Regions from separate parts of the Sinorhizobium sp. KGO-5 genome, predicted to be linked through region 1. Evidence: predicted binding sites of a transcription regulator. Region 1 holds the regulator's gene; each other region holds the start of a gene.

What was found. The regulator LexA, encoded in region 1, represses DNA repair genes until DNA is damaged. The targets are predictions, from matches to a motif close to TGTTCNNNNTGTGTTCNG.
Region 2: the regulator LexA is predicted to act here: its motif matches at 3,110-3,127, upstream of BHD07_RS18620 (ribonuclease T2).
Region 3: the regulator LexA is predicted to act here: its motif matches at 3,318-3,335, upstream of ruvC (crossover junction endodeoxyribonuclease RuvC).

What each region holds. Positions count from the first base shown of each region.
Region 1 covers NZ_BDIZ01000005.1:272,283-280,014, forward strand. The annotation lists gene BHD07_RS21910 (SDR family NAD(P)-dependent oxidoreductase) at 1-662, shown strand, start outside; gene BHD07_RS21915 (putative quinol monooxygenase) at 676-978, shown strand; gene BHD07_RS21920 (type 1 glutamine amidotransferase domain-containing protein) at 1,033-1,875, shown strand; gene BHD07_RS21925 (hypothetical protein) at 2,195-2,389, shown strand; gene BHD07_RS21930 (DUF3606 domain-containing protein) at 2,410-2,583, shown strand; tRNA gene BHD07_RS21935 (tRNA-Asn) at 2,959-3,033, opposite strand; gene BHD07_RS21940 (hypothetical protein) at 3,176-3,457, shown strand; gene BHD07_RS21945 (hypothetical protein) at 3,505-3,852, opposite strand; gene BHD07_RS21950 (calcium-binding protein) at 4,250-5,329, shown strand; tRNA gene BHD07_RS21955 (tRNA-Cys) at 5,376-5,449, opposite strand; gene lexA (transcriptional repressor LexA) at 5,668-6,384, opposite strand; gene BHD07_RS21965 (hypothetical protein) at 6,593-6,757, opposite strand; tRNA gene BHD07_RS21970 (tRNA-Ala) at 6,952-7,027, opposite strand; tRNA gene BHD07_RS21975 (tRNA-Ser) at 7,296-7,385, opposite strand; gene BHD07_RS21980 (hypothetical protein) at 7,580-7,732, opposite strand, start outside.
Region 2 covers NZ_BDIZ01000004.1:50,146-57,877, forward strand. The annotation lists gene BHD07_RS18610 (ArsR/SmtB family transcription factor) at 1-51, opposite strand, end outside; gene ettA (energy-dependent translational throttle protein EttA) at 546-2,195, opposite strand; gene BHD07_RS18620 (ribonuclease T2) at 2,324-3,091, opposite strand; gene BHD07_RS18625 (alpha/beta hydrolase) at 3,281-4,225, shown strand; gene BHD07_RS18630 (DMT family transporter) at 4,222-5,175, shown strand; gene BHD07_RS18635 (thiamine pyrophosphate-binding protein) at 5,211-6,857, shown strand; gene BHD07_RS18640 (TIGR01244 family sulfur transferase) at 6,893-7,231, opposite strand; gene BHD07_RS18645 (DUF4432 family protein) at 7,301-7,732, opposite strand, start outside.
Region 3 covers NZ_BDIZ01000001.1:320,933-328,664, forward strand. The annotation lists gene BHD07_RS01420 (efflux RND transporter permease subunit) at 1-275, shown strand, start outside; gene BHD07_RS01425 (MBL fold metallo-hydrolase) at 447-1,280, shown strand; gene BHD07_RS01430 (YebC/PmpR family DNA-binding transcriptional regulator) at 1,396-2,142, shown strand; gene BHD07_RS01435 (LLM class flavin-dependent oxidoreductase) at 2,210-3,208, opposite strand; gene ruvC (crossover junction endodeoxyribonuclease RuvC) at 3,377-3,889, shown strand; gene ruvA (Holliday junction branch migration protein RuvA) at 3,946-4,563, shown strand; gene ruvB (Holliday junction branch migration DNA helicase RuvB) at 4,736-5,776, shown strand; gene BHD07_RS01455 (metallophosphoesterase) at 5,778-6,680, shown strand; gene BHD07_RS01460 (NAD-dependent epimerase/dehydratase family protein) at 6,709-7,602, opposite strand; gene BHD07_RS01465 (glycosyltransferase) at 7,599-7,732, opposite strand, start outside.

The DNA of each region.
Region 1 (7,732 bases):
TCGACATAGCCATCACCGACATCAAGACGTCCGGCGGGGAATCCGTTGCCGGCGTTCTCGCAGACGCTGCCACCGCTGATGGCGCAGCGACCATCGCCAAGGCCGCGCCGTCGGTCGACATCCTGGTCAATAATCTTGGCATTTACGAAAGCAAGGACTTCGGCGCCATCACCGACGCTGACTGGAACCATCTCTTCGAGGTGAACGTGATGAGCGGCGTACGCCTGTCGCGCGCTTACCTGCCTGGCATGCTGGAGCAGAACTGGGGTCGGATCATCTTCATCTCAAGCGAGTCCGGCCTCGCCATCCCGCCCGACATGATCCATTACGCGACCACCAAGACGGCGCAACTCTCCGTCTCGCGCGGTCTGGCGCAACTGACGCGCGGCACCAACGTCACGGTGAACGCGGTGCTGCCGGGGCCGACCCGTTCGGAAGGCATCGAGACCTTCCTGCGCAGCCAGGCGACCGATCCTTCCGCTCCGATCAAAGAGATCGAAGCCGAATTCTTCGCCACTGCGCGCTCCGCTTCGATCCTGCAGCGGATGGTGGAGGCAGAAGAAGTGGCAAACCTCATCACCTATCTCGCCAGCCCGCGTTCGTCAGCCACCAACGGCGCAGCACTGCGCGCCGAAGGCGGCCTCGTCAACACGATTGCCTGAGAGAGCGCGTTCGATGTCAAATTCTCCGCTCACCATCATTGCCATGACTACCGCCAAAGCCGGCAAGGAGGCGGCCCTTGGGGCTGCCCAGGAAAAGCTCGTTGCCGAGACTCTCATGGAGGACGGCTGCCTGCGCTACGAACTGCACCAGTCCCTCGATGACGGCCGCATTCGCATCTTCGTCGAAAGCTGGGAGAGCGAAGCACAATGGCGTGCCCACATGGAAGGCGCTGCCATGCAGCGGTTTCTGGCCAGCGGCGTCGGCGACTATTTCGCCGATTTCTCGCTGCATCGGCTGGCGAAGATCGCCGGCTGACACAGCCGCAACACACTCCTGACCACGCAATTTTCAAGCATCCGGAGACAGACGATGAAATACCTGCGTCGCCTCGCCATCACCCTTGCCCTCGGTTTCAGCGCCGCCAGCGCCCATGCAGCAAACGTGCTGGTGGTTCTTTCCGATTCAGACCATCTCGACCTGAAGGACGGCAAGGTCTTCCAGACCGGCTTTTACCTCAACGAACTGATGCAGCCGGTCGAGGCGCTGCTCGATGCCGGTCACGAGATCACCTTCGCCACCCCCAAGGGCACGGCGCCGTCCATCGACAAGACCTCTATCGACAAGATGTATTTCGGCGGAGACGAAGCTGCGATGAAGGCGAGCGAAGCGCAGCTTGAGGAAATCGGCTTGCTGTCTGACACTGCCTCGCCCGTAATCAGCCTCGCGCGGGTCGAGCAGATCGGCTACGACCATTTCGACGCGGTCTATGTCCCTGGCGGCCATGCCCCGATGCAGGATCTTCTTGTCAGCCCGGAGCTCGGCAAGGTGCTGACGCATTTCCATGAACAGGGCAAGGCGACCGCGCTCGCCTGCCATGGCCCCATCGCGCTCATCTCGACCCTGCGGGACCCGAAGGCTTTCACCACACAGCTGGAAACCGAAGGCGCAGCGAAAGCAGACCGTGAATGGATCTATGCCGGCTACAACCTGACTGTGATCAGCAATGAGGAAGAGGAACTGGCAAAGGGATTGCTCGGCGGCGGCGCGATGAAGTTCTATCCGCAGGATGCCCTCACGCAAGCAGGTGCTCGCTATCGTCAGTCCGATGCGCCCTTCAGCGCGCATGTCGTCACCGATCGGGAACTGATCACGGGCCAAAATCCGGCCTCGGCCCCCGCCGTGGCGCAGGAACTCCTCAAGCGCTTGAAGTAAGCGGCGACATGTCCGGCCAGCACGAGGCCAGCCGGCGAGACCGCGCTCAGTTGCGGCGTTGATGCGGGGCTCTTCGAATGCAAAAGCCCGGCGCAGCAGGAATGCCGCGCCGGACCTCGAGTTGAATTGAGCAAAGAGGAAATCTGAAGCTGAGAACATCGAGGCACTGATTGAGCCGTGGACGTCCCTGATACGGTGAAATCCTTACCGGTCGACGGCGCGTCCCGGACAACGACATCACCCATTGACGCGTCATAAGCCCGCCCTTGCCGAAGCGTGATCCGCTCCTATTCTTCATCCAAGTACATGGAGGAAAAGAGTGGCAGATAAGGACAAGGAGCCGGATCGTGACCGCGATCTCGTTTCCACCGAGGGGCATGGGGTCGCAAGTGATGAGAAAAATGCGGCCTATAGGAGAAGGATGGTGCAGGAGGCCCTCCGTGAAGGAAACCCTGCCGGGGTGAAAGCGAAGGACTATCTCAGCAATAGATGGTTGTCCGGCGGCTCGTGGTAGACCGTCGATGAGAGGAAAGCATGGCAGATAATCCGAAGAAGAAAGGCCGCGACCGCGAGCTCGTTTCCGAACAGGAGCACGAGGTGGCCTACCTCATGAGAACGGCGAAGGTGACGCGGCAGAAGGCGTTGAAGGCGATCCGTGAAGCTGGGCCGAACCGCGAAAAAGTGATGGAATATCTCGGCAAGAAATAACGCTCAAAAGAGCGTCACCTGCTGGACCTCCTTTGTCTCCGGCTCAAATGGCGGTCGCGTCCCGCCTTTCGTGGCGTTCGTCTCCTGATCCGCGCCTTCTCCCATGCGGCGTGATAGTTCGTGTGCAGCTCGGCACGCGGCGATGATAGCGATAGATGCCGCTTGCGGCGTTTCTCATTGCGTAACGCGCAATAGCTTCGGACCCTATGAATTCCCCGTTTGCCGGCCTGTGAGGTCCGAAAAGCAGCCAAAATGTAACCAAAAAGCACGCCAGCACCGAACCCTTAGAGGCTTGGTGCATTTACATGATCGGTTAAGCGCTTGAAAATACTCGAAGAAAAAGCCCCGCACCGCGAGGTGCAGGGCTTTGAAAACTGGCTCCCCGGGCCGGATTCGAACCGGCGACCTATCGATTAACAGTCGAGTGCTCTACCGCTGAGCTACCAGGGATCATCTGCGCCGCAGAAGTGAGGCTGCTAATACAAATGCTTTTCCGATTTGCCAAGCGGTTTTTCAAAAAAAATGTCGGCAGGCGGTTGCCGCCCTGTGGAGAAGGCACCAACTGTGGGGTCATTGGTACGGAAGAAGAGTGATGGCGAAGAAGCATTTTGGCATCGATCCCAAGACGCGTGAGATCGTACTCGGCAAATGGCGGATGAGCCTGCCCAATTCGCCGGCATTGCGCGTGCTCATCGGCGTTCTGCTCGTCTTCGGCGGTCTGCTCGGTTTTCTGCCCATCCTGGGCTTCTGGATGGTTCCTCTGGGCCTGCTCGTGCTTTCGCACGATATTCCCTCGATGCGCCGACGGCGGCGCAAGCTGGCCGTATGGTGGGCCCGATGGCGCAGCAAGCCGAACTCGTCCGGCAGATCCTGAGAGGTGGGCCTTGCCAAGAGTTCCGCCAGCATCCGGATGCACGCATTTCAGTCGTCGGAATTGCGCGGCTTTCGACGTCGTTTGGGCAGGAGGGCGACAATGACGCAGGCGAGGACCAAAGCGACCGGCCAGAAATCGGTCGCCTGGTCCCAACTCCACCTCCACATTTCATAGCCCTCCAGGTGAGGCGGCGGCAGCTTTGCGCTGATCTCGAAATCACGTTTCTCGCGGCCGTGGAAGTGTCCGATGGCGAAGGCGAGGCCGATGATCAGCGCCAGCCTTCTCGGTGCAATCGCCATGAACAGGAGGGCGACGACTGCTGCAATACAGAAGCCCTCGACCACATGCCCGAGCCAATCGAAGTGGCGCTGAATGTAGCCCCAAGGAATATCCATCACGTCGCGCTTCGAGTGCCGCCCTCCCGATGAGGCCGGCCGACGGACCGCTATATCACAACCGCCGATCACGAGACCACACGATCCTCGAGGTTTCGCCCTTCGCGGACGTCTTCGGGAGCGTGGGCGAGCTCGTCCTTCTTCCAGTATCCGGACGCTGAGTGTGGTCGCAAAGTACAACTTGTAGTTAATCCAAAGTGGTCAATAGACAGGAACATCACGTTCGGCAACATTGGAGCGCTTTCAGGAAAAGGGTGTAACGGTCTTCCGTAGGAAGTCGGTATTTTCATAGCGTTAGCTCGTCACTCCGACGGAGCCCGACGAAGTCGGCGCCGCGAAGGCCGTCCGGGTTTCCCAAGACGAGCATCGCCTACTTTACAGCACTGTGGAGAGAAAAATGGCGCATCTGATCGGTGGCATCGCCCCTTGGCTCGGGCTGGACAACCACATCTTCGGAACGAACGATCCGGATATTATCTTCGGAGACCCGTTCACGACCGGCAATAGCCTAGGAGTCTCCGAAATCGGCGGCTTCCTGTCTTCGGGGCAGGGTGGCCGCGACAGCCTTGACGGCCTTGGGGGCAACGACACGCTCTTCGGCGACGCTTGGACGATCTCCAATCAGGGGCGTGGTGGCGACGACCAGCTCGACGGCGGCGCCGGCGACGACACGCTGTACGGCGATGCCTTCCAGATCGATGCGATTGATTCCGCTACCGTCGCCGGAGGGAATGATCGTCTCTCGGGCGGCAAAGGCAACGATACACTCTATGGCGATGGCTACGATTGCCTCAGCGGACGTGGTGGAGACGACTGGCTCGACGGCGGCGCCGGAGACGATACTCTCTCGGGCGACGCTTTCTCCCTGGGCGATTTTTTCGTTGGCGGGAACGATCGCCTCCAGGGCGGAGAGGGCCATGACAAGCTCTACGGGGATGGCCTCGACCAGGGCGTCGTGGAATCCGGCATTGGCGGCAACGACCACCTGTATGGTGGTTCGGGCAATGACTTTCTCGTTGGAGACGTTCTTTTCTCACGTGGCGGCAGTGGCGGCGACGACCTGCTCGACGGAGGCAAAGGCAATGATGTCCTGTATGGCGATGCAGAGGTCGGCGTGGACACCGCGGGTGGGAACGACCTCTTGATCGGCGGCACCGGTAACGATCAGCTCTGGGGTGATGGTCGACTGACCGCAGGCTTCGCGGTCGAGACCGGTGCCGATCAGTTCCTGTTTTCACGAAACAGTGGTCGGGATGAGATCTTCGACTTCGAATTGGACAAGGACGTCATCCAAATCGCTGGCTATGGCTACGACGACTTCGCTGATTTTTTGCCCAACATCGGCAACGATGCTGACGGGAACGCTGTCCTGCAGTTGAATGGCACGGTCGATCAGGTCACTCTGATCGGCATCCACGCTGCCGACCTCAGCGCTGCCAACTTCGTCTTTGCGGGCGCGGAGTTCGCCTTCGTCTGACGCAGGTAAGATTTGTCGGTAACAAAGCTGAATAGGGGTGGTTTTTTGGAGGCCTCGCCCGGAATTGAACCGGGGTACAAGGATTTGCAGTCCTCTGCGTCACCACTCCGCCACGAGGCCTCTACGATCTGCGATTTTCAAATCGTGGCGCGGATTTAGAATGATTGCCCGCAATCCGCAAGAGGGTACATTTGGAATAGGGTCTTTTTTATTCTGTATAAATATGGCTTCGGTTCTGTGGAGGCGTGGCCATAGCGCCCCAAGGCGCAATGCGCCCACTTCTAACGCTTTGAAATTGCGTACTTCCGTGGGAAACGCCTGCACACCTCGTCGGGAGGCTAGTGGTACCGCCGGATGAGGCCGACAAGCCTGCCTTGGATCTTGACCCGATCCGGACCGAATATCCGTGTCTCGTAAGCCGGATTGGCGGCTTCGAGCGCAATAGAGGCGCCCTTGCGACGGAAACGCTTCAGAGTTGCTTCCTCGTCGTCGATCAGGGCGACGACGATATCCCCGGGGGTGGCAGTGCTTCCGTTCCGGATGATCACCGTATCGCCATCGAGGATGCCGGCCTCGATCATCGAATCACCCTTGATCTCGAGAGCGTAGTGCTCGCCGCTGCCGATCATTTCGACCGGTACGGAAATATCGTGCATGTTGTTCTGGATTGCGGAAATCGGCACGCCGGCGGCAATGCGGCCCATGACCGGGACAGCGACCGATGCGATCTCGGCCGGGGGCGCCGGTTTCGGTGCGGGGGGCGGGGCCGCAGGCTTGCCCAGACTGCCTTCGATCACGCTCGGCGAAAAGCCGCGGCGGACCTGCGAAACACCGGCATAGGCCTCCGGCAGCTTGATGACTTCGAGGGCTCGAGCGCGATTCGGTAGCCGGCGAATGAACCCGCGCTCTTCGAGTGCGGTGATCAGACGATGGATGCCCGATTTGGAGGCAAGGTCCAGGGCATCTTTCATCTCGTCGAAGGACGGCGGAACCCCGGATTCCTTCATTCGTTCATGAATGAACAGAAGCAATTCCTGTTGCTTGCGGGTCAGCATGGCGTCACTCCAGAATCGCGAAACAAATCAAGAACAGAACCTATCTGTTCCATATGTGTTCCGCAAGTGCCTAAAATTCCGTGAATACCGCTTGCTGCTGAATGCCTGTCCGCTTTCCATCCGGCGTGCGATGGCGATCGCTCGGAATCTGGGGGCAGGGGCGTACGCTCACTTACAGCGGCCGGCCCAGTCGCTCGCCTACGCCATGCTAATAGGCAAGCCGCAGTCCGCCCGGCGTAAGAACGTCGAATTCAGGCTCGGGATAGGGCCCGTACCACTGGGTATAGGTCGTGTTGGTCGAGCCTGTGCTGGCGCACCCCGAAAGGGCGAAGAGGGAAAAAATTACGGCTGCCACCAAAGATTTAACAGGCATGTTTTTCTCCACTCGCGGGAGTTGCCCAGACCTCGAACGGGTCAGACTAAAACTTTCTCTCAAATCAGCTTTTTTGGCAAGCGCAGCCGAGCCGCGGCATCGCCCGGGCTCCGCAACCTGACGTCCGGCATCGGTGGATGTTAGCTCAGGTAAGATCCGTTACCTGGGTCTCCGGGCTGGACAAAAGAGGGGAATGGTGGAGTCGAAGGGAGTCGAACCCTCGACCTCCGCAGTGCGATTGCGGCGCTCTCCCAACTGAGCTACGACCCCACTGGTCACCCATTGTATAAGATTTTTCGGCCCCGCGCACCAGTGCATTCCGTTTGCCGGCTTCACCCTTGCCGCCCGGTAGGGCACGCTGCAATTCACCCATCCGAATATCGCCCCTTCGCGATGGAGTCCCAAAGCAGCTTCTTCCGCTCCTGCAGGTGACGCAAAGCGTCGGAAGGGCAGGGCAGCCACGAGCCTTGCGGGTGGGGAAGACGGCCATCAGTGACGAGAAGCTGGGAATTCCGGCGTGCCCGGATCAATTCTGAAATGGCGGAAGAGGTGGGATTCGAACCCACGGTACGCTTTCACGCACGCCGGTTTTCAAGACCGGTGCCTTAAACCGCTCGGCCACTCTTCCAGGTGATTGCGGAGCTTCGTGAAATTCGTTTCCGAGTTCTCGATGGACCGGCGATCGCTACCGGGTTTGCTGCCCATTCACCAACGGCTGGCTTTTTAGCAGCTTTGATCACAGCGTCAACTTGCTCCGGAGCATTTGCTTGCATTCGAGGCGTGCCGCGCCGCATACGCCCGTGGCACGGTTGTGGGCCATCGTCACGGGCGGAGTCCGCTGTCCGGCGCCGCAGTCGGACTTTCGTCGCCTGCCCGGGCGACGTAGGTCGCGACATCCCGGCTTCTGCCGTCCAGGAGCGCCGCTCCGGCAAGCAGATAAACGGCAATCGCCAACATCGACAGGAGCATTATGCC
Region 2 (7,732 bases), on a different contig from region 1:
CTTCAGGACGTCGACCAGCGCATCCAAACCAAGCGTTTCCCGATCAGCCATAGCCTTCCCCATCAACACATAAAGATATGTTTATGTGATTTGTGACAGCTGCGCAAGAGATTTGCGCATAGAGGCAATAGAATGGCGCCTGGAGGATAGAACGGCCGGACCTTGCGGTCGCCCGGCCGACAAATGGCGCGCTACGATTTGTGGAGATTTCAGAACGCTTGGGGAGCGGCTCTGCCCGTCGACCCCCTCTGCCTCGGCCCCGACATTCATCCTCAGCCGTGACCCCGACAGTCATCCTCTGCCTGGACCGGAGGATCCACACGCCGGGCATAGGAGCCGAACTCCGTGGATGACGCGGTGCATGCAACGGGACTGCGCGTAACGCCGCCTGTTTGCGTATCGGTGGCTTGTGAACGGATCCTCGGGTCAAGCCCCGAGGATTACGGCGGCGAAGCCCGGCGATGGCGACCGGGAGAGGCCGCCTTCGCTGGATGTACAGACTCAAAGAACGCCGTCAGCGATGCGCCGCCGCAAACCTATGACGGTCAACGCGTCAGGCGCTTGTAGGTTACGCGCTTCGGGTTGACCGAGTCCGGGCCGAGGCGGCGGATCTTGTCCTTTTCATAATCCTCGAAATTGCCTTCGAACCACTCGACGTGGCTGTCGCCCTCGAAGGCGAGGATATGGGTGGCAAGGCGGTCGAGGAACATGCGGTCGTGGCTGATGATAACAGCGCAACCGGCGAAGTTTTCCAGCGCATCTTCCAGTGCGGCCAGGGTCTCGGTGTCGAGGTCGTTGGTCGGTTCATCGAGCAGGACGACGTTGCCGCCGGACTTCAGCATCTTGGCAAGGTGAACGCGGTTACGCTGTCCGCCCGAAAGCGTGCCGACCTTCTGCTGCTGATCGCCGCCCTTGAAGTTGAAGGTCGAGCAATAGGCCCGCGAGTTGACCTCGTGCTTGCCGAGCTTGATGATGTCGTTGCCGCCCGAGATTTCTTCCCAGACCGTCTTGTTGGCGTCGAGCGCATCGCGGCTCTGGTCGACATAGGCGAGCTGCACGCTGTCTCCGATCCGGATGGAACCGTCGTCGGGCTGCTCCTGCCCGGTGATCATGCGGAAGAGCGTCGTCTTACCGGCGCCGTTCGGGCCGATGACGCCGACGATGCCGCCCGGCGGCAGCTTGAAGCTCAGGCCTTCGATCAGCAGCTGGTCGCCATAACCCTTGGAAATATTCTCCGCCTCGATGACCACCTGCCCCAGTCGTTCGCCCACGGGAATGACGATCTGCGCATCGCCCGGACGCCGGTCCGCAGCCGCCTCGACCAGCTCGTCATAGGCGCGAATACGAGCCTTGGACTTCGCCTGGCGGGCCTTGGGGCTCGAAGAGATCCACTCCTGCTCGCGGCTGATGGCCTTCTGGCGGGCAGCCTCTTCGCGTCCTTCCTGCGCCATGCGCTTGGCCTTCGCCTGCAGATAGGCGGAGTAGTTGCCCTCATAGGGAATGCCCCGTCCGCGGTCGAGTTCGAGAATCCAGCCTGTGACGTTGTCGAGGAAGTAGCGATCGTGCGTGACCATCAGCACGGCGCCCGGATATTCGCGCAGGTGTTTTTCGAGCCAGGCGATCGTTTCCGCGTCGAGGTGGTTGGTCGGTTCGTCGAGCAGAAGCAGTTCGGGCTGCGACAGCAGAAGCTTGCAAAGCGCCACGCGGCGCTTCTCGCCGCCGGAGAGATTGGTGACCTCCGCATCGCCCGGAGGGCAACGCAACGCTTCCATCGCCATTTCCACCTGACTGTCGAGGTCCCAGAGGTTCTGGCTGTCGATGACGTCCTGGAGCTTGGCGCCCTCTTCCGCGGTTTCGTCGGAATAGTTCATCATCAGCTCGTTGTAGCGGTCGAGGATCGCCTTCTTGGCAGCCACCCCTTCCATCACGTTATCGAGCACGTTCTTCTGAGGATCGAGTTGCGGCTCCTGTGCGAGATAGCCGACCCTCGCACCTTCGGCGACCCAGGCCTCACCGGTATATTCGGTATCAAGGCCGGCCATGATCCGGAGCACGGTCGACTTACCGGCCCCGTTCGGGCCGAGAATGCCGATCTTCGCCTCCGGATAGAAGGAGAGATGGATGTTCTCGAGGACCTTCTTGTTGCCGTAGGCCTTGTTCAGCCCGGCCATGTGATAGATGAATTGACGTGCCATAAAGGAAATGCTCCGCATCGGAAGGGAATTTTGCCCGCTATGTAGGCGAATTATGGTGGCGGGGCAACGCCAAAGGCCCTTGCCCCCACGCTCCCCCGCCGCTTCCTCAATGCGAATTGCGGTCCGGATCAGCCCCGCCCGGCAGCGTCTGCGACCCCCTTTGCGCATTTGAATTCCGTCGGCCCCGCCGCCTGGATCAAATCCGCCAGCTCGGCTTTGCCCGAGAGGTCGCCCGAGAGCCCGATCGTCAGCCCGGTAATCACGTCGCGGCCGTTCACCGACTGGCAACGCATGCGCACCCGGTCTCCGGCCCCCGCCCCGAAAGTCTGGTCGAAGGCCTGCTTGATCTGTTTTTCGTCGAGTTCCCTGCCGATCCCGCCGGCGAAGAGCGCACGCACCGCCGACCGGTTGAGCTCGTCCAGAAGCCGGAGCTGCAGCGCGAAATAGTCCTCGGCATTTGCCGTCTGGCAGGTACCGTTGCGCAGCCATTGGTGCCGGTCCAGACCGGACATGACGCCCGGCATGGCGACGAGCAGGCGCTTGGCCGTCTCGTCCCCCATGGCGACTTCCGGCAGTTCCAGCCAATCGCCCTTGCGGTCGCGCGCTTTCAGATCCGCTTCCACGCCGCAATAGCTCTTCTTGAGCGGCCATAGTCCATGAAGCGAGAAATTCGTGGCGTCGAAGCGATCCGCGGTCTGATCGACGCATTCCTTGCGATCGGGCCGCGTCTCGCAGAATCCCGGCTGCCAGCTCACGGCGAGGACATATTCCGTCCTTCCCGCGCCGGTTTCGCCCTCGCTCGCCTCACTCTCCTGAGCCGCAGCGAGGGGCGCATTCGCCAAACCCAGCGCCAGCGCCGCCAACCTGATCAGATGCATCATCGCCCTTGTCTTCATTGCCCCAAACCCTCTAAAGGAAACAAAACAGGAACAAATAACGCCATATACGGGAAAATTGCAACCCTGAATCGCATCTGCGGATTCGTTGTGATCTCATGCGCAACGAGCAACAAGCTGCGGTTGCCTTTCCCACCCAAATCGATTTGATATCCGCACGGCATCCGCAAGTGGGGGAGAGCGCATGGCATGTTCGGGCAGGTGAGGACGCATCGAAGCCCGACCGGCGCGACGCTCGGCTGGCGCCATCTCGGCGCCGCGGGTGAACCGCAAGGCATTCTCGTCATCAGCCACGGCCTTGCCGAGCATTCCGGCCGCTATGCCCGCTTTGCCGAAGCCATGGCCGGCCAAGGTTTCCACGTCTACGCCCATGACCACCGCGGCCACGGCACGAGCTGTGCCCCCGATGCGTGTCCCGCCATGTTCGCGCAGCGGGATGGCGCTGCCAAGGTCGTCGCGGATCTCCGCGCGCTCCGCGATATGGCGGTGGCCAGCCATCCCGGCCTGCCGGTCGTGCTGTTCGGCCATTCGATGGGCGGCCTGATCGCGCTTAACGCCGCCGAAACCGATCCGGAACTCTACGACGCGCTTGCTGTGTGGAACTCCAATTTCCGGCCCGGCCTTGCCGGGCGCGGCGGCCAGTTGCTGCTGGCGATCGAGAAGATGCTGAAGGGTTCGGACGTGCCAAGTCCGCTCGTGACGAAACTCACCTTCGGTGCCTGGAGCACCAGCATCGCCGACCGGCAGACCGATTTCGATTGGCTCTCGCGCGATAGAAGCGAGGTTGCCAAATATCTCGAAGATCCGCTCTGTGGTTTCGACCCGACCGTATCGCTGTGGCTCGACGTATTCGCCTTCGCCTTTGCCGGGGCCCGCTCCGACCGGCTGTGGCGGCTACCGTCAAGCCTGCCGGTTCACCTCGTCGGCGGCAGCGCCGATCCTTCCACCCTCAACGGAGAGGCCGTTCGCTGGCTGGGCAACCGCATGAAAGCGCGGGGCATGACGGATGTCACGATCGCAATTCACGAGGGCATGCGCCACGAAACGCTGAACGAGATCGGACGGGAAAAAGCGATGACGGAGTTCGCCGCCTGGTGCAGGAAGGCAGTCGGGGGAAAGCGGCACCGTCCATGAGCGAGCTCTCCCTTTCCAAGGCGGCAATCGACCACAACCGGATCTCCTACGGCCTGACGCTGATGGTCCTTTCGGTGTTGCTGTCGCCGCTGATCGACGTCTTCTCGAAGCTCGCCATAGCGACGGTTCCCTCGGCCGAGATCACGGCGGCACGCTTCCTGCTGCAGATCGTCTTCATCCTGCCGATCGTCCTTCTGCGCGGCACGCTGTTCGATCTCACCTGGCGCAAGAGTGCGCTGCATGCGCTGCGCGGCGGCCTTTTGGTGGTGACCATGCTTTCCTTCATCACCACGCTGAAGGTCATGGAGGTGGCCGATGCCATCGCCATCTTCTTCGTGGAACCGATCATCCTCACCATTCTCGGCAGCATTTTCCTGAAGGAGACGATCGGCTGGCGCCGTTATACCGCCTGCGCTGTCGGCTTCCTCGGTTCGCTGCTCGTCATCCAGCCGAGCATGCAGGAAGTTGGTTGGGTCGCGCTTCTGCCGATCGTCGCCGCCTTCGGTCTCGCCGTTTTCCTGCTCGTGACGCGCATGGTCGCGCAGAACGAGGACCCCTGGTCGATGCAGTTCCATGCCGGCATCTGGGGAGGCCTCTTCTGTCTCGCGCTGCTCTGGTTCGGCGAGGGCAGCGGATCGAGCGTCTTCGATCCGGTCTGGCCGGACGGCCGCGCCTGGTATTATCTGTTGGGAGTCGGCGTCACCGCGACGATCTCCGGCGTGCTCGGCGTCTATGCCTATCGGGCGGCGCCGGCCTCGGTGCTCGCGCCGCTGCAATATCTCGAGATCGTCTCGGCGACGATTTTCGGCTGGCTCGTCTTCGGCGATCTGCCGGACGCGCTGAAATGGCTGGGGATCGCGATCATCATCGGCTCAGGACTTTATATCATCTGGCGCGAGCGACAGGTGCAGAAGACGGCGGGTATCGCGCCGGTGTCGCCGGCGATCTGACAGCGGCGAAACAGGACAGCATTTGGGAGGTGCACATGAAAACGGGCGGACAACTGGTGGTGGAGGCGCTTGCCGCAAACGGGGTGAAGCGCATCTCTTGCGTACCGGGAGAAAGCTATCTGGCGGTGCTCGATGCGCTTTACGACGCCGACATCGAGGTCGTCGTCTGTCGGCAGGAGGGCGGGGCCGCAATGATGGCGGATGCCTGGGGCCGGCTGACGGGCGAGCCCGGCATCTGCATGGTCACCCGCGGCCCCGGCGCGACCAATGCCTCCGCCGGCCTCCACGTGGCCCGGCAGGATTCGGTTCCGATGATCCTCTTCATCGGCCAGGTGCAGCGCGACGCCCGCGAGCGGGAGGCTTTTCAGGAAATCGAGTATCGCCGGGCCTTTACCGAAGTCGCAAAATGGGTCGGCGAAATCGACGATCCGGCGCGCATCCCGGAATTCGTGACGCGCGCCTTCGCCGTCGCGACGTCCGGCCGTCCCGGCCCCGTGGTCCTGACCTTGCCGGAAGACATGCTGACACAGAGCGCCGAAGCACCGGCCGCACGCGCTTACCGGCCGGTGGAAAGTCACCCCGGCCCAGGCCAGATCTCCCAGCTTGCAGAGCTTCTCTCCACCGCGAAAAGGCCGATCGCCATTCTCGGCGGTACCCGCTGGTCCGCCGAGTCCGTAGCCGGATTCCAGAGCTTCGCCGAGCGTTGGCAGCTGCCTGTCGGCTGCTCCTTCCGCCGCCAGATGCTTTTCGACCACCTGCATCCGAACTATGCGGGCGATGTCGGCATCGGCATCAATCCGTCGCTGGCAGGCGAGATCCGGGATGCCGACCTCGTCCTCCTCGTCGGCGGGCGGTTCTCGGAGATGCCTTCCTCCGGCTACACGCTGATCGACGTCCCCTACCCCAGGCAGACCCTGGTGCATGTCCATCCGGATCCGGGCGAGCTCGGCCGGGTCTACCGTCCGGACCTCGCAATTGCCGCGAGCCCGCGCGACTTCGTCGCGGCGCTCTCGAGCCTGACGCCTTCGGCCGAGCCCCATTGGTCCGCCCGCACCGGGGAAATGCATGCGGCCTACCTCAAATGGTCGACGCCGCCGGAAAAGGGACCGGGCGACGTGCAGATGGGCCCGATCGTGAACTGGTTGGAGGCGAATACGAGGCCGGAGACGATCTTCACCAACGGTGCAGGCAACTACGCCACCTGGCTCCATCGCTTCCACCGTTTCCGGCGTTACGGGACGCAGGCTGCTCCCGCTTCCGGTTCGATGGGCTACGGCCTGCCGGCCGCAGTCGCGGCCAAGCATCTGCATCCCGACCGCGAGGTGGTCTGCTTTGCCGGGGACGGCTGTTTCCTCATGCACGGCCAGGAGTTCGCGACCGCCGTCCGCTACGAACTCCCCATCATCGTGCTCGTCGTCAACAACGGTATCTACGGTACGATCCGCATGCACCAGGAGCGCGAATATCCCGGCCGCGTCAGCGCGACGGATCTGACGAACCCGGATTTCGCAGCGCTCGCCCGCGCCTATGGCGGCCACGGCGAAACGGTGGCGAGGACGGAAGAATTTGCAGGCGCCTTCCTGCGGGCGCGTGAGAGCGGCAAGCCGGCTATCATCGAGATCAAGCTCGATCCGGAAGCGATCACGCCGACGCGGACGCTGAGCGAAATCCGGAACGGGTGAGTGCATTTGGTGGCCCGGCTGCAGCCGGGCCCGCCTCAGCCCCGAATGTGCAGCGTCTGCTGATAGACTGCGGTGGAGCGGGCGCCGGAGCGGCAATAGCCGAGCATCGGTCGCTGGAACTCGTCCAGTGCGTCGACCATGCTCTTGACCGCGTCCGCGGTCACGCCCATCGGGCCGACCGGGATATGGGTGATCTCCAGCCCGAGTTCCTGGGCACGTGCCGCGATGGCGTCGAAGGTCGGCTGATCGGGGGCCTCGAAATCCGGGCGATGACAGACGATGGACTTGAAGCCGAGCGCCTTGATCTCGTCGAGGTCGTCGACGGTGATCTGGCCCGAAACCGAGTACTCATCGTTGATCTGGCGAATGTCCATGTGGCGTCCCTCAAGAAAAGCGTTGCCCTGATTTAGGCCCGGCGCCGGGCGGCGTCAATCGAGAAGGCGTCATCGGGAGACGGTGAAAGCCAGGCGATATTCACGCGACTGACCGGGCTTAAGAGCACCAAGCTCCCCGTTTGCGGCAAGTTCGGGCCGTTTCGCCAGGCGATGCGAGGCCGGTTCGATGCTGACGACGTTGGCGCCGCCGCGCTGACAGCGCCACATCTGCAGGAACGGCAGCGTCTCGGTCCGGAACCGCACACGGAGTGCACGCCCGTGAAGACCCGGCATTGCGGTCAGCGCCACCTCCGACCATCCGTCACAGGCAACGGCAGGCCGGCAGAAATGCGCGCTATCCCCCTCGCCGAAGCGCCAGGGAAGCGATCCGCCGTCGACCGACGGGCTTTCGATCCGCGTCATCTCGCCGAGCAGCCGGCCCGCGATGTTCATGTGATACATCATCATCGGCGCAAAGGCCGACGAACCGATGTTGACGAC
Region 3 (7,732 bases), on a different contig from region 1:
AGACGCCCATCGAGGCGGCGATCGATGCGAGCCGGCTCAGGCTGCGGCCGATCCTGATGACCGCTTTCGCCTTCATCCTCGGCGTCGTGCCGCTGGTCATCGCCACGGGACCCGGCGCCGAAATGCGCCAGTCGCTCGGCACGGCGGTCTTTGCCGGCATGCTCGGGGTCACCGTCCTCGGCCTGTTCCTGACGCCGGTCTTCTATGTGGCCCTGCGCTCATTGCGGCGCAAGCGTGCACCGGCTGCCGCGCCGGCGCCGGCGCCGGGGGAGTGAAGAGACCGGTGCATCGGCAATGACGCAATTGTGAGCGGCCGCCGGTCGTTAGACGCTGGACGCGACCGCGACCTTGAATGATCCTGCGTGCCGCCCGGCATGAGCAGCAATGCGCTATGCGGGCGGAGTACCAGAGCAAGTTTTTCTTCCCGCACATGCGAGAGGTGAAGGATGCTGCTGCGATACCTTGCCTACACCGTGACCGTCATCTGGATAATCCATGCGCTCTGGCCGACACCGGCGCACGCGCAGCAGGCGGAAGCCCATGTGAGCCAATGCCAGGCGATCGCGGCAGCCACGCCGGCGGCGACGTTCGCCAGCTTCTCGGCCCCCGCCGCCGCTCCCGTGGCCTCTGCCGACACAAGCGAGGTGACGATCACCTTTCTCGGTCATTCGACCTTCCTGATCGAAACGCCGGGCGGAGTTTCGATCGCCACCGACTACAACGGCTGGTTCCGCACGCCGTCCCCGCCAACGGTGGTGACGATGAACAGGGCCCATTCCAGTCATTACACCCTGGCGCCGGATCCGGCGATCCGGCATGTCCTGCACGGCTGGGGCGACAACGGCGAGCCGGCGGATCATGACCTCGTCGTCGGCGACGCCTATATCCGCAATGTGACCACGGATATCCGTTCGGGTTTCGAGGGAATGGAACGGGACGGCAATTCGATCTTCATTTTCGAGATTGCCGGGCTCTGCATCGGCCATCTCGGCCATCTGCACCACGAGCTCGACGAAAGCCATTACCGGCAAATCGGCCGGCTCGACGTGCTCATGGTGCCGGTGGACGGCGGTCTGACGATGGGAGCGGAGAGCATGAGCCGCGTCGTCTCGCGGCTGCGCTCGGCGCTGATCCTGCCGATGCACAGGCCCATGACCAACAACTTTCTGGCGATGTTCGGAGACGACTTCGACAAGCGCTTCGCCACGGAACCTTCCGTGAAGGTGTCGCTGCGCTCCCTGCCGAGGAGACCGCTCATCTATGTCCTGCAGGGTGTTTGAGGACCGCCGCAGCGCATTTCCGTCTCCTGAAAACACGACGCGCCTGCTGGACTGGACGCGGCAATGAAACTATAAGGCGCCCGATCTCACCAAAATCACGCATGCAGAGGGCGTCATGGCTGGCCATTCACAGTTCAAGAACATCATGCACCGCAAGGGCCGTCAGGATGCGGTGCGCTCCAAAATGTTTTCCAAGCTCGCGCGCGAAATCACCGTCGCAGCAAAAACCGGCCTTCCCGACCCGACGATGAACCCGCGCCTGCGTCTGGCGATCCAGAACGCCAAGGCGCAGTCGATGCCGAAGGACAATATCGAACGCGCGGTCAAGAAGGCTGCGGGCGGCGATGCCGAGAATTACGAAGAAGTCCGCTACGAGGGCTACGGCCCGGGCGGCGTCGCAGTCATCGTCGAGGCGTTGACGGACAACCGCAACCGCACCGCCTCCAACGTACGCTCCACCTTCACCAAGGCGGGCGGGGCGCTCGGCGAAACCGGTTCGGTTTCCTTCTCCTTCGATAGGGTCGGTGAAATCACCTACAAGCTTTCCGCCGGCGACGCCGACAAGGTGATGGAAGCGGCAATCGAAGCGGGTGCCGACGACGTCGAGACCGACGAGGAAGGCCACACCATCACCTGCGGCTTCGAGGATATCGGCGAAGTATCGAAAGCGCTCGAAGGCACGCTCGGCGAGGCGGAGACCGTAAAGGCCGTCTGGAAGCCGCAGAATACCGTGCCGGTGGATGAGGAAAAGGCACAGTCGCTGATGAAGCTCATTGACAATCTCGAAGATGACGACGACGTCCAGAACGTCTATTCGAACTTCGAGGTCTCCGACGAGGTTCTGGCGAAGCTTTCCGCCTGAGCGTTCGGAATATCCGTTGCAATTGACCCGCATCGCTCCGAGCGATGCGGGTCAATTGCTGTTCGCGTCAGGCGGCGGCGAGATCGCGTTGCGCTTGGGCAAACAGCTTCACCGACCGCAACCGCGCTTCCATGTCGAAGATCGGCATTGAGACGATCAGCTCGTCCGCCCGGGTGAGATCCACGAATGCCTCGATCTTTCGGCGGATCGTCTCGGGGCCGCCGACCACCGCGTAGCTCATTGCATGGTCGACGAAAATCTTCTCGTCCTGGCTCCAGAGGCCGTCCATCGATTTGACCGGCGGCGGGAAGCGCCCGCGGGCATTGCGGCGAAGCGCGACGAAGGATTGCTGCATGGAGGTGAAGAGGTGGTTCGCCTCATCGTCGGTGTCCGCGGCGACACCCATGACGCCCACCATGACATGCGGCTTGTCGAGCTGGGGCGACGGGGTGAAGCGCTCGCGATATATTTCGAGTGCGGAAAGCAGCATGTCCGGCGCAAAATGCGAGGCGAAGGCGAAGGGAAGGCCGAGCATGCCGGCGAGATGGGCGCTGAAATGGCTCGAACCGAGCAGCCAGATCGGCACGTTCGAATCCGCGCCCGGAACGGCGATGATCTTCTGGTCTTCGGTCGCCGGGCCGAGCAACGCCTGCAGTTCGACGACATCGTTGGGGAAGTTGTTGGCGCTCGCCTCCATGTTGCGGCGGAGCGCTTGCGCCGTTCTCATGTCCGTGCCGGGCGCGCGGCCGAGGCCGAGATCGATGCGGCCGGGGTAAAGCGCCGCAAGCGTGCCGAATTGCTCGGCTATGACGAGCGGTGAATGATTGGGCAGCATGATGCCGCCCGAGCCGACGCGGATCGTCCGCGTGGCCGAAGCCACATGCGAAATCACGAGAGACGTCGCGGCGCTGGCAATGCCTTTCATGCCATGGTGTTCGGCCAGCCAGAAGCGCTCATAGCCGTTCTCCTCCGCGGTGATTGCCAGCCGCCGCGAATTTTCGAGCGACTCTGCGATGCTGCCCCCTTCGGTGATGGGCGACAGGTCGAGAATGGAGAAGGGGATCATGGCGGGGCTTTCAATTAAGAGAAATTGATCTTCCGCAATGTAGGTTCAAGTTTCCTTACGCCAAGGGTGCACCGGCGCTTTTAGGCAAGGCGCGACCATTTCTGTGCAATGTTTTTGTTTTGTTCACTTTTTGCTGGCAGCGTCCCGCCGACCGAAATAGGGTGAAGCATGCAGACTACGATTCGCATCATCGGCATCGATCCGGGCTTGAGGCGCACCGGCTGGGGGGTCATCGAAACACTCGGCAATTCGCTGCGTTTCGTCGCTTCCGGCACCGTCACTTCCGATGGCGAGATGGACCTTGCCTCCCGCCTCTGCCAGTTGCATGACGGGCTTGCCGAGGTGGTGCACGGCTATCAGCCGCACGAGGCCGCTGTCGAACAGACCTTCGTCAACAAGGACGCGACGGCGACGCTGAAGCTCGGCCAGGCGCGCGGCATCGCCATGCTGGTGCCGGCCCGGGCGGGCTTGAGGGTCGCGGAATATGCGCCAAACGCCGTCAAGAAGGCCGTGATCGGCGTCGGCCACGGCGAAAAGCAGCAGATACACATGATGCTGAAGGTGCTGATGCCCAAGGCCGAGTTCAAAGGCAACGATGCCGCCGACGCGCTCGCCATCGCCATCTGCCACGCCCATAACAGGCAGGCGGTGACGAGCCGCCTTGCGGCGCTTGCGGGGTAGGCCGGGCAACGGCATTTCTTCAAAGACGACGGACCAACACCATCCAGAGAGACCAGATGATCGGCAAGCTCAAGGGCACGATAGACGAGATCGGCGAGGATCACGTGGTTCTCGACGTGCATGGGGTCGGGTATGTCGCCCATTGTTCGGCGCGTACGCTCGGAAAGCTCGGAAGCGCCGGAGAGGCGGCCGTTCTCTTCATCGAGACCTATGTGCGCGAGGATCAGCTGAAGCTGTTCGGGTTCTTGAGCGCGTTGGAGCGCGAATGGTTCCGCCTGCTTCAGAGCGTTCAGGGTGTGGGATCCAAGGTGGCGCTGGCGGTGCTCTCTACGCTGACCCCCGGGGAACTCGCCAACGCGATCGCCTTGCAGGACAAGACGTCGATCTCGCGCGCGCCGGGCGTGGGTCCGAAAGTTGCCGTGCGTATCGTCACCGAACTCAAGAACAAGGCTCCGGCCTTTGCCGGCGAGATGGCACCGTCGATCGGCCTGAAGCAGGAGCTCGGCGAAGGCGTTGCCGCGGCGCCGGTTGCGGACGCGGTCTCGGCGCTCACCAATCTCGGCTATTCGCGAGACCAGGCGGCCAACGCCGTTGCGGCTGCGCTGAAAAACGGCGGGGAGGGCGGCGACAGCGCCAAGCTGATCCGCCTCGGCTTGAAGGAGCTGTCGCGGTGAGGAAGCGGCGAGCCTTCCTGCGGCCACAAAAGCATTGGAGTAGAGGGACGCTGGCCGTTCTCGCTGGATTGATCCGGGCGCCGCTATTATGGTTGAGCGCGGCAGCGACGGTGACCGCGCCTCAACGCCGGTGCCCCTATGGCCGCGGACAGCCCGAAACGGAAGCAATGACATGAGCGAAGCCGCACGTCTGATCGCGCCGGAAAAGCGAGGCGAAGACCTCGATGCGACCATGCGCCCGCAGACGCTCGACGACTTCACCGGCCAGGCGGAAGCGCGCGCCAATCTGAAGATTTTTATCGAGGCGGCGCGCAATCGCGGCGAAGCGCTCGACCACGTACTCTTCGTCGGCCCGCCCGGGCTCGGCAAGACGACGCTGGCGCAGATCATGGCGAAGGAGCTCGGCGTCAATTTTCGCTCGACTTCCGGGCCGGTGATCGCCAAGGCCGGTGACCTTGCGGCGCTGCTCACCAACCTCGAAGAGCGCGACGTGCTCTTCATCGATGAAATCCACCGCCTCAATCCGGCCGTCGAGGAAATCCTCTATCCGGCCATGGAGGATTTCCAGCTCGACCTCATCATCGGCGAGGGGCCGGCGGCCCGTTCGGTGAAGATCGATCTCGCGAAGTTCACCCTGGTGGCGGCGACGACGCGCCTCGGACTGCTGACGACGCCGCTGCGCGATCGCTTCGGCATCCCCGTGCGGCTCAATTTCTATACGGTCGAGGAGTTGGAGCTGATCGTCCGGCGTGGCGCGCGGCTGATGGGTCTCGGCATGACCGACGAAGGCGCGCGCGAGATTGCCCGCCGTGCGCGCGGCACGCCTCGCATTGCCGGCCGTCTCCTGCGCCGGGTGCGCGACTTCGCCGAAGTCGCACGGGCGGAGGCCGTGACGCGGAAGATTGCCGACGAGGCGCTGACCCGGCTGCTCGTCGACAGCATGGGTCTCGACCAGCTCGACCGGCGGTATCTGACGATGATCGCCCAGAATTTCGGCGGGGGGCCGGTGGGGATCGAGACCATCGCCGCCGGGCTTTCCGAGCCGCGCGACGCGATCGAAGACATCATCGAGCCCTATCTGATCCAGCAGGGCTTCATCCAGCGCACGCCGCGTGGTCGCGTGCTCACGGCGAATGCCTGGAAGCATCTCGGCCTCAATCCGCCACGGGATGTCGAGGCAAGCCAATTCCGGCTGACGCTCGAGGACGATTGAAATGATCACCCGGCGGGGCTTCATGAAGGTCCTCGGCGGTGGATTGGCGAGCGCCGTGGCCCTCGGCAGCTACGCCTTCGCCATCGAACCGCTTGCGCGTCTGAGGGTGGCCCGCTACGCCGTGACGCCACCGGGCTGGACGCCCGGCCTTAAGCTCCGCCTGGTCGCGCTCGCGGATATTCACGCCTGCGAACCCTGGATGTCTGCGCGCCGCATCACATCCATCTGCGAGCGCGCCAACGACCTCGGCGGCGACGTGACAGTCCTTCTCGGCGACTACGCTTCCGGCATGAATCTCGTGACGCGGTATGTCCATGCGAGCGAGTGGTCGAAGGCGCTTGCCACGCTCACGGCGCCCCTTGGCGTCCATGCGATCATGGGAAATCATGATTGGTGGGAAGACATGACGGCCCAGAAGAACGGCGGCGGCGATACCTTCGGCCATCGGGCATTGGCCGGGGTCGGCATTCAGGTGCACAGCAATCGCGCGGTCCGCCTTGAGAAGAGCGGCTTCCCTTTCTGGCTCGCAGGGCTCGAGGACCAGCTTGCGCTCCTGCCGGGACGGAAATGGAAACGCGCGTGGATGGCTGGGCTCGACGATCTCGATGGCACGCTTGCACAGGTGACGGACGAGGCGCCAGTGATCCTGCTCGCGCACGAGCCGGACATTTTTCCGAAGGTGCCCTCGCGGGTCGCATTGACGCTGTCCGGTCACACCCATGGCGGACAGGTGCGCTTTGCCGGCCACTCGCCCGTCGTGCCGTCGCGTTTCGGTGACCGGTACGCCTATGGTCATATCGTCGAGCATGATCGCAACCTCATCGTCTCGGGCGGCCTTGGCTGCTCCATCGCGCCGATCCGTTTCGGCGTGCCGCCGGAGATTGTGGTCGTCGATCTCGGATGAGTGGAAATCGCCCCCATCCGCCTGCCGGTCACCGTCTCCCCGCAAGTTCCCGGATCGTCGCAGCCAGTCTTTCCCTTCCGCCCGGCATCCAGCCGAGAGCGCGCAGCTTCTCCGTCGACATCGTCTTGAATTCGGCGGCTTCCGCTGCCGGCGGCAGCGGGTGCGGACAGCCGGTTGCGGCCTGGAGAAAGGAAAGAATCTCGCGGTTGTCGGTCAGCACGTCGGAGACGTTGAACACCTGACCGGATATTCTCGCCGGTTCGGTCTCGAGCATGAGGCGGACGGCCTGGGCGACATCGTCGCCATGGACTTCCGTGCCGATGCGCCCTGGTACCGGCCGGCCGGCAATGTAATCGGAAAAGAGATCGCTCCACTTGTGTTCTCGTCCCGAGCCGGCGGGACCATAGACACCGGTGACTCGCAGGCTCGTCGTGACGAAACTGTGGTCGGTCATCGATTTCAAAGCGTTCTCGGTGGCGAGCTTTACCTGTCCGTAGAGCGTGTCCGGAGCGGCAGGTGAGGTCTCTGCGACAAGGGGCGGCGCCGTGTCGCCGTAAACCGCGCGGCTCGACAGGAAAACGCAGCGGCGTACGCCGGCGGCGCGCGCTTCCTCGAAAAGGCGAACGGAGCCGTCGAGATTGGCGCGGCGGAAACCCCGGGGGTCATCACCCTCGCCTCCGCGATATCTGCCCTCGACATGCTCGAAGGCGGCATGGACGAAATAATAGATATCGCCGAACGCGCCGGCCTGGTCCGCATCCGCATCGAGACACAGAGGCACATGGGACACCCGTTGCGAATACAAGCCAGCAGGGGGCGGAGAGCGCCCGCCGACCGTGACTTCATAACCGTTTGCCAGCAGGTGCTCGACGATGAAGCGGCCGACGAATCCGGTGCCGCCGGAGACGAGAACGCGGGTCATGGCGACGTCGGACCCGCCTGCGGCGGATTGGCAAGACCGGCAATATCCGGAATTTGATTGCCGGTCAGATAGGCGTGCCAGAGATCGATCAGCGGGCGCAGCACGTCCGCGCGCGGATGATCCTTCTCCC